DNA from 2 places in the Pseudonocardia ailaonensis genome. Region 2 is predicted to be linked to the other one. Evidence: riboswitches for the same ligand, from Rfam matches in the RefSeq annotation. Region 2 holds a riboswitch; the other holds the start of a gene.
What was found. Region 2 has a riboswitch for glycine ahead of gcvP (aminomethyl-transferring glycine dehydrogenase). Riboswitches for the same ligand answer to the same signal wherever they lie in the genome.
Positions count from the first base shown of each region.

Region 1: linked by a shared signal. The riboswitch ahead of gcvP (aminomethyl-transferring glycine dehydrogenase) and the one ahead of gcvP (aminomethyl-transferring glycine dehydrogenase) in region 2 are both predicted to bind glycine.

Region 1 covers NZ_BAAAQK010000003.1:264,794-269,495, forward strand. The annotation lists gene gcvP (aminomethyl-transferring glycine dehydrogenase) at 1-1,400, opposite strand, end outside; glycine riboswitch at 1,544-1,641, opposite strand; gene ABD324_RS04065 (YiaA/YiaB family inner membrane protein) at 1,721-2,017, shown strand; gene ABD324_RS04070 (DUF559 domain-containing protein) at 2,162-3,043, shown strand; gene ABD324_RS04075 (MerR family transcriptional regulator) at 3,347-3,922, opposite strand; gene ABD324_RS04080 (bifunctional nuclease family protein) at 4,084-4,560, opposite strand; gene garA (glycogen accumulation regulator GarA) at 4,682-4,702, opposite strand, start outside.
Region 2 covers NZ_BAAAQK010000028.1:472,740-477,441, reverse strand. The annotation lists gene secY (preprotein translocase subunit SecY) at 1-674, shown strand, start outside; gene ABD324_RS34655 (adenylate kinase) at 812-1,363, shown strand; gene map (type I methionyl aminopeptidase) at 1,434-2,216, shown strand; glycine riboswitch at 2,292-2,389, shown strand; glycine riboswitch at 2,391-2,489, shown strand; gene gcvP (aminomethyl-transferring glycine dehydrogenase) at 2,589-4,702, shown strand, end outside.

The DNA.
Region 1 (4,702 bases), on a different contig from region 2:
CGCACCAGGCCGGCCGGCAGGGCGTCCTCGGTGGCCTCGTCGAGCGCCGCGACGTCGGCCTGCACCCCGAACGCGGCGAACAGGGCCTCCAGGTGCGCGACCGTCGTCAGCTCGGAGCAGGCCAGGCCCAGCTCGGTCGCCGAGATCCGGCGGACGGCGATCCCGGCGGCGTGGGCGGCGTCGGCGACCTTCCCGGCATCGGGCACCCGGGCGACCACGGTGTCGAAGAACGCGTCGTGGACGATCTCGACGCCGCCCGCCCGCAGGCCGCCGGCCAGCACGGACGCCATGCGGTGGGTGCGCCGCGCGATCCGGGTCAGGCCCTCGGGCCCGTGGTAGATCGCGTAGCAGGCGGCGACGACGGCGAGCAGCACCTGCGCGGTGCAGATGTTCGACGTGGCCTTCTCCCGGCGGATGTGCTGCTCACGGGTCTGCAGGGCGAGCCGCAGGGCCGGGTTGCCGTCGGCATCCCGGGAGACGCCGACGAGCCGGCCGGGCAGCTGCCGCGAGAACTCCTCCCGCACGGCGAGGTAGCCGGCGTGCGGGCCGCCGAAGCCGAGCGGCACGCCGAAGCGCTGCGTGGTGCCCACGGCCGCGTCCGCCCCGAGCTCGCCGGGCGGGGTGAGCAGCGTGAGACCCAGCAGGTCCGCGGCCACGGCGACGAGTGCGCCCCGTTCGTGCGCCGTCTCGATGAGCGCCGACGGATCCACGATCCGCCCCGACGCACCCGGGTACGACAGCAGGAGCCCGAAGAACTCACCGACAGGCAGCCCGGCGCCGAGGTCCGTGACCACGAGCTCGATGCCCAGCGGCTCGGCGCGCGTGCGCAGCACCTCGATGGTCTGCGGCAGGGTGTCGGCGTCGACGACGAACCGGGGGCTCTTCGCCTTCCCGGCGCGGCGAAGCATCGTCATCGCCTCGGCGGCCGCGGTGGCCTCGTCGAGCAGCGAGGCGCCCGCAACGGGCAGGCCGGTGAGGTCCGCGACCGTGGTCTGGAAGGCGAGCAGCGCCTCGAGCCGGCCCTGGCTGATCTCCGGCTGGTAGGGCGTGTAGGCCGTGTACCAGGCCGGGTTCTCCAGCACGTTGCGCAGGATCACCGGCGGCGTGACGGTGCCCGAGTAGCCCAGCCCGATCATCGGGACGGTCACGGTGTTGCGTGCGGCGAGCAGGCGCAGCTCGGCGAGCATCTCGGTCTCCGAGGCCGCGGCCGGGATCGACGTCGTCACGGTCCCGGAGTCGCGGATGCTGGGCGGCAGGGCGCGGTCCGCCAGCTGCTCCAGTGACGACAGCCCGATCGTCTCCAGCATCCGGTCCAGCTCCGCCGGGCGCGGCCCGATGTGCCGGTCGGCGAACGGGACACCGGCCTCGAGCTCGGCGAGGGACGGTCGGGGCTGGCTCACGGGACCTCCGGGGGCGCGACGGGCAGGGGCGTGCTGCCCTCCCCCTCTGTCCCTGCCCGAGTACCCGGGCGCCTGAGAGATTCACCCCGGTGATCAGGGCTTTCCCCGTCGGCGGACGCTCGCGCGTCGCTTTCCAGAGGCGTCTCGCCCACGCGGTCTCGGGTGCCTGAGAGGTTCCGGGGAGGAGTTGCTCCTTCGGCGCCCGGCCTGACCTCGGCCGGGTCTCTCCCGCGTGGGATCGGCGACTACCCGGACAGCGTAGCGCCGAGGGCCGTAGTTCCACCGAGGACCGCGCGGGGGATCACGGTCACACTTCCGCCATGAGCAGCAGCGACCGCGCCACCGAGTCCCCCACCACGGCCGCCTTCCACCTCCAGGCGGTCCTGTCGTTCGGCATCGCGCTGGCCGCGGTCGTCGTCGGCGTGATCTACATGCCCGCCGACCCCTGGGTCCGCGCCTTCCTCGCGGTCAGCGTCCTCTACGTCACGACGAGCGCCTTCACCCTCGCCAAGACCGTCCGCGACAAGCAGGAACGCACCACGGTCCTGAGCCGCGTGGACCAGGCGAGGCTGGAGAAGCTCCTGGCCGAACACGACCCCTTCCGCCCCGCCGCCTGACCCCACCCCAGCCGCGACGGCGGGCGCCGAGATGAACCTCAGGGCGATTCCGACCATGATCGAATCGCCCTCAGGTTCATCTCGGCGGTGGGTTTTCCGGAAACGCCACGGGATCGCAGCTCTCTGCCCCATGCTCGGCGGGTGATGATCACCACCGCGGTGCCGGGCTGGCCGGCCGTGTTCCGGGGCTCGTGGGCGGTCCGCGCCGGGATGGTCTCGGCCGCCCAGGTGAACGGGTCGCGGTTCGTGCGCGTCTTCCCGGACGTCTACGTGCCCGCGGGCAGCGTCCTCGATCTGGGGCTTCGCTCCCGCGCCGCCTTCCTGCTGATGCAGACGCGCGGGGTGCTCTCGGGCTACGCCGCCGCCGAGCTGCACGGGGCCGGCTGCGCCCCGACCGCGGACGTGCTGCCCGACATCACCGTGCCGGGCGGCGGCTTCCGGGCGTGCGCCGGGCTGTGGCTGCACCGCGAGAGGCTCTTCCCGGACGAGATCACCGAGGTCGACGGCATGACGGTCACGACTCCGGTCCGGACTGCCTTCGACCTGGCCCGTTGGGCGCGGGACCGGCGGGAGGCGGTGGCCGCCGTCGACCGGCTGGCGAACGAGTGCCGGTTCCGGCCTGCCGCGATCCTGCACCTCGACGATCTCCACCCCGCGATGCGCGGCTGCGCCCGGCTGGAGGAGGTGGTGGACCTCGCCGACTATCGCTCCGGCTCCCGACCGGAGTCGCTGATCCGCCAGCTCCTCGTCGACTCCGGCCTGCCGCGACCAGAGGTGCAGTGGGTGGTGCAGGATCCGGGCGCGAGGGAGGCCGTGTGGCTCGACCTGGCGTATCCCGGAGCGCTCGTCGGCATCGAGTACGAGGGCGCTCCTCACGTCGAGCCGGAGCAGGTCCTCCGCGACATCGCCCGCACGACGATGTTGACCGACCGCGGGTGGCGCATGCTCCGCTTCACCCGCGACGACCTGTTCCGCAGGCCGGAGTACGTGATCGCCACCGTAGGCCGAGCCCTCCGGTCGAGATGAACGTCAGGGCGATTCCGACCATGATCGAATCGCCCTGAGGTTCATCTCGGCGGGCGAGACCGCGCTGTGCAGACCGCGCTGTGCAGACCGCGCTGTGCAGACCGCGCTGTGCAGACCGCGCTGTGCAGACCGCGCTGTGTAGACCGCGCTGTGTAGACCGCGCTGTGTAGACCGCGCTGTGTAGACCGCGCTGTGTAGACCGCGCTGTGTAGACCGCGCTGTGTAGACCGCGCTGTGTAGACCGCGCTGTGTAGACCGCGCTGACGGCGCCGCGCCGGCGAACCGGCGCTGACGGTGTAGGGGTCAGGAGATGGCGCGGCGGGCGCGGCGCTTGGAGAGCTCGTCCTCCGGGGACTCGTCGACCGTGCCTCCGTCGGCGCGCTCGACCGGGAAGTCCTTGATGCTCCCGCTGATCTCGCGCATCGCGCCCGAGACCGCGATGCCGAAGACGCCCTGGCCGCCCTGGAGCAGGTCCACGACCTCCTCCGGGCTGGTGCACTCGTAGACGGTCGTGCCGTCGGAGAACAGCGTGATCTGGGCGAGGTCGCGGATGCCGCGGCGGCGCAGGTGCTCCACGGCCACCCGGATGTTCTGCAGGGAGACCCCGGCGTCGAGCAGTCGCTTGACCACCTTCAGGACGAGGACGTCCTTGAAGGAGTAGAGCCGCTGCGAGCCGGAGCCGGCGGCACTGCGGATCGACGGCACGACCAGGCCGGTGCGGGCCCAGTAGTCGAGCTGGCGGTAGGTGATGCCCACGACCTGGCACGCGGTGGGTCCCCGGAAGCCGACGAGCTGGTCCGGCAGACCGTCGAGACCTTCTCCGACCAGCGGGTCCGGGAAGAGCTCGCCCTGCTCGGGCCCGTCGGACACGTCGTCCACGGAACTCCCTCCCGCCGGCCGGGGTGGAACCCCGACGACCCTCTCACGCACTGACAGACCAGACGGTAAGCGGACGTGCGCCGACGGTCAACGCGCCACGCCGCCGCACGCCCGGCCCGGCCGGGCGTGTCGGCGAACGACCGTATCCACGGCCCGGATTCTCAGCCCGGCTGGGCGCCCCGGAAGTCCTCCGGCGAGACGGAGTCGAGGAACTCGCGGAACTTCTCGACCTCGTCCTCCTGCTCGTCCGGGATGACCAGCCCCGCCTCGGCGAGCACACTCTCGTCCGCGTGGATCGGCACGCCGATCCGCAGCGCGAGCGCCACCGAGTCGCTGGGCCGGGCGGACACCGTCACCCCGCCGTCGAAGACCAGCTCGGCGTAGAAGGTGCCCTCCTGCAGGTCCGTGATCCGCACCTGCTCCAGCCGCCGCCCGAGTGCGCCGATCACGTCCTTCAGCAGGTCGTGCGTCAACGGGCGGGCGGGCTTGACCCCCTGCTGCTCGAGGGCGATCGCGGTGGCCTCGACCGACCCGATCCAGATCGGCAGGTAGCGGTCGCCCTGCGTCTCCCGCAACAGGAGGATGGGCTGGTTGGCGGGCAGTTCGACCCTGACTCCCACGACGCGCATCTCGCTCATGCGCCCGCCTCCTCATCCTGGGGTCCGACTACCTCGACGCTACACGCGCGCCCCGACGTTCGCGCGCCTCCGGACGGGCGTCGGGCCGGTGTGTCCCGCCCCGGGCCGCCCGGTTCCGGGCTCAGCCCCCTGCGGTCTCGAC
Region 2 (4,702 bases):
CGGGCGGGCTGGTCTTCACCGGTGTCTGCGTGTTCGGTCTGGCGATCATCGTCAGCGTCGTGTTCGTCGAGCAGGGCCAGCGCCGGATCCCGGTGCAGTACGCCAAGCGGATGGTCGGCCGGCGGATGTACGGCGGCACGTCGACGTACCTGCCGCTCAAGGTGAACCAGGCCGGCGTCATCCCGGTGATCTTCGGCAGCTCGCTGCTGTACCTGCCGGACCTCGCGGCCCGGCTGCTCGGCAACACGGGCAGCGGCTTCCAGGCGTTCGTGCAGACCTACCTGGTCGACCAGTCCAACTGGCTGCACATCCTCCTCTACGTTGCGCTGATCATTTTCTTCACCTACTTCTACGTGGGCATCACGTTCAACCCGGACGAGCGGGCGGACGAGATGAAGAAGTTCGGCGGCTTCATCCCGGGCATCAGACCGGGCAGGCCGACCGCCGAGTACCTCCAGTTCGTGCTCTCGCGGATCACCCTCCCCGGGTCGCTCTACCTGGGCATCATCGCCGTCCTGCCCAACTTCTTCCTGGGCATCACCGGCTCCGGGCAGAACCAGAACTTCCCCTTCGGCGGCACCGCGGTGCTGATCATGGTCGGGGTCGGTCTGGACACCGTGAAGCAGATCGAGAGCCAGCTCATGCAGCGGAACTACGAGGGTTTCCTGCGTTAGAGTGCGATGAGGTGGCCTTGTTTTACGGGCTGTCGAACATGCACCATCGAGCTGCCCGGGCGTGACTCCCCGGCTCCCATCCCTCGTCGCCGCGGTCATCGGTGACGGCAGCAGAGAAAGAGGAGGTCGAGGTCCCAGTGCGACTCGTTCTCGTCGGCCCGCCCGGTGCGGGCAAGGGCACCCAGGCCGAGCGTCTTGCCGAGCAGCTCGACATTCCCCACATCTCCACCGGCGACCTCTTCCGGGCCAACCTCAGGGACGAGACGCCGCTGGGCGTCGAGGCCAAGAAGTACATGGACGCGGGCGACCTCGTGCCGGACTCGGTCACCGTCGGCATGGTCAAGGACCGGCTCGCGGAGCCGGACGCGGTGAAGGGCTTCATCCTCGACGGCTTCCCGCGCACGGTGCCCCAGGCCGACTCCCTCTCGGAGATCCTGGCCGGGTACGGTGTCGAACTCGACGCCATCGTGGAGTTCCGGGTCGACGACGAGGTCGTCGTCGCGCGGCTCCTGGGCCGCGGGCGGTCGGACGACAACGAGTCCGTGATCCGCAACCGGCAGCAGGTCTACCGCGACGAGACGGCACCGCTGCTGGGCTACTACGCGGACCGGCTCGTGACCGTGGATGCGGTCGGCGAGGTCGCCGAGATCACCGATCGGGTGCTCGCGGCACTCGAGGCGTCGAAGTAGCGAGACAGCCACACGACAGGAGGCCCGCGTGACCGGCAGGAAGGGCGGCCTCCTGGGTGCGCTGGCACGGATGCGGGGGCGCGACATCGAGCTCAAGTCACCGGCCGAGTTCGAGGCCATGCGGGCGGCGGGCGCACTCGTCGCCGCCACGCTCGCGGCGGTGCGCGAGCTCGCCAAGCCCGGCGTCTCCACGGCCGAGCTGGACGCGCTGGCCGAGCAGACGATCCGCGACGCCGGCGCCGTCCCCTCCTTCAAGGGCTACCACGGCTTCCCGGCGAGCATCTGCGCGTCGGTGAACGACCAGATCGTGCACGGGATCCCGTCGGCGGGGCAGGTCCTCGCCGACGGGGACCTGATCTCCGTCGACTGCGGCGCCATCCTCGAGGGCTGGCACGGCGACTCGGCCGTCACACTCGCGATCGGCGAGGTGTCGGACGGGGACCTCGCGCTCTCCGCCGCCTGCGAGAAGGCGATGTGGGCGGGGATCGAGGCGGCCGCGCCCGGAGCCCGGCTGACGGACATCTCCCACGCGATCCAGAAGGCCTGCGAGGCGGCGGCGATCGCGGACCGGGCGGACTACGGGATCGTCGCCGAGTACGGCGGGCACGGCATCGGCACGTCCATGCACATGGACCCGTTCCTGCCCAACCACGGCGAGCCGGGCAAGGGCCCGAGGCTCGTGCCCGGCATGGCCCTGGCGATCGAGCCGATGCTCACCGCGGGCGACCCGGAGACCCGGGAGCTCGAGGACGGCTGGACGGTCGTGACCGCCCACGGCGGCCGCGCCGTGCACTGGGAGCACACGATCGCGATCACCGACACCGGGTACCGGGTGCTCACGCTCCCGGCCTAGGAGCCACCGTCCCTGCGCTGGACGAGACGTCGGTCACGCCGTAGGGTCCGCCGTACAACTTCAGACCGGGCCGTTCACGCCCGGGCGGAAGAGACGGTCGTGCAGTGTCGCGACCGGCGCCGGAGGAGCAAGCGCCCCGCCAATCTCTCAGGCACCCACACCGCTCGGGACAGGCCACTCTGGAAAGCAGGCGCCGGACGCGCCTCGCCCACGGTGAAAGCCGGTCCGTGCTGCGCACGGCCGGTGAATCTCTCAGGCCAACGACAGAGGGGGCTCCCCGCACCGGCGTCCGCCGGGTGCGTCCCATCGGGAGCCCTCTTGACTTCTTTCGCGCGCCGCCACATCGGTCCGTCCGAGGCCGACCACCGCACGATGCTCGCCGAGTGCGGCTACGACACCCTCGACGAGCTCCTCGACGCCGCGGTCCCCGCGGGGATCCGCTCGGTCAAGCCGCTGGCCCTGCCGGCCGCGGTGTCCGAGACCGAGGCCGTCCGGGAGCTCCGCGAGACGGCCGCGGCCAACACCGTGCTCCCGTCGATGATCGGGCTCGGCTTCCACGACACTGTGACCCCGGCGGTGATCCGGCGCACCGTGCTGGAGAACCCGGCCTGGTACACCGCGTACACCCCCTACCAGCCGGAGATCTCGCAGGGCCGGTTGGAGATGCTGCTGAACTTCCAGACGGCGGTGGCCGACCTGGCGGGGCTCGACACCGCGAACGCCTCGATGCTCGACGAGTCGACGGCCGTCGCCGAGGCGGTCCTGCTGATGCGGCGAACGGCGCGGTCCCGCTCGAACCGGGTACTGCTGGATGCCGAGTGCCTCCCCCAGACGGTGGCCCTCGTGCGGATGCGGGCCGAGGCCGTGGGGATCGAGGTGGACGTCCGGGATCTGGCCGGCGACCTGCCCGACGACGTCTTCGGCGTGGTCGTGCAGTACCCCGGGGCGTCGGGGGTGCTCCGCGACGAGTCGTTCTACCGGCAGCTCGGCGAGTACGCCCACGCCCAGGACGCCGGCTACGCGATCGCCGCGGACCTGCTGGCGCTGACGCTCGTCCGCTCGCCCGGGGACCTGGGCGCGGACATCGCCTGCGGGACGACGCAGCGTTTCGGCGTCCCGCTCGGCTACGGCGGCCCGCACGCCGGCTATCTCGCCGTCCGCGCGGGTCTGGAGCGCTCGCTGCCCGGCCGGCTCGTCGGTGTCTCCCGCGACGCGTCCGGCGCGCCGGCGTACCGACTGGCCCTGCAGACCCGCGAGCAGCACATCCGCCGGGACCGGGCCACCTCCAACATCTGTACGGCGCAGGTCCTGCCGGCGGTGCTCGCCGCCTCCTACGCCGTGTACCACGGGCCGGGGGGCCTGCGCGCGATCGCGGAGCAGGTGCACGACCACGCTGTCACGCTCGCGGCCGCGTTGCGCGGCGCCGGGACCGAGGTCGTGCACGATCGCTTCTTCGACACCGTGCTGGCCCGGGTGCCCGGCCGGGCCGACCGGGTCGTGGCCGCGGCCCGGCGGGCGGGGGTCAACCTCGGCCGCGTCGACGCCGACCACGTCCGCGTCGCCTGCGACGAGACGACCACCACCTCGCTGGTGGTCACCGTGATCGCGGTCATGGGCGAGGGCGCGCCGGACCTGCCCGTCGGCGAGGGCGCTCCGGTCGGGGACGTCGGTCTGCCGTCGTCGCTGCTCCGCCAGACCGGCTACCTGACCCACGAGGTCTTCCACCGGTACCGCTCGGAGACCGCGATGCTGCGGTACCTTCGCCGGCTCTCCGACCGGGACCTCGCCCTGGACCGGGGCATGATCCCGCTGGGGTCGTGCACGATGAAGCTCAACGCCGCCACCGAGATGGAACCGATCAGCTGGCCGGAGTTCGCCCGGCTGCACCCGTTCGCCCCGGCCGCGGACGCGGCCGGCTACCGGCGGCTGACCGACGACCTCTGCGCCTGGCTGGCCGAGATCACCGGGTACGACGCGGTGTCGCTGCAGCCCAACGCCGGGAGCCAGGGCGAGCTCGCGGGGCTGTTGGCCATCCGTGCCTACCACCGCTCCCGCGGTGACGCTGGCCGGGACGTCTGCCTGATCCCGTCGTCGGCGCACGGCACGAACGCGGCGTCGGCGGTGCTGGCCGGGATGCGGGTGGTCGTCGTCCGCTGCCGGCCGGACGGCGACGTCGATCTCGACGACCTCGCGGCCACGGTGGCCGAGCACGCGGACCGGCTGGCCGCGATCATGGTCACCTACCCGTCCACCCACGGGGTGTACGAGGAGGGCATCGAGCGGATCGCGGAGCTCGTCCACAGCGCAGGTGGCCAGGTCTACGTCGACGGCGCCAACCTGAACGCGCTGGTCGGGCTCGCCCGGCCCGGCGAGTTCGGCGGCGACGTCTCCCACCTGAACCTGCACAAGACCTTCTGCATCCCGCACGGCGGCGGCGGGCCGGGGGTCGGTCCGGTCGCGGCCAGGGCCCACCTCGCGCCGTTCCT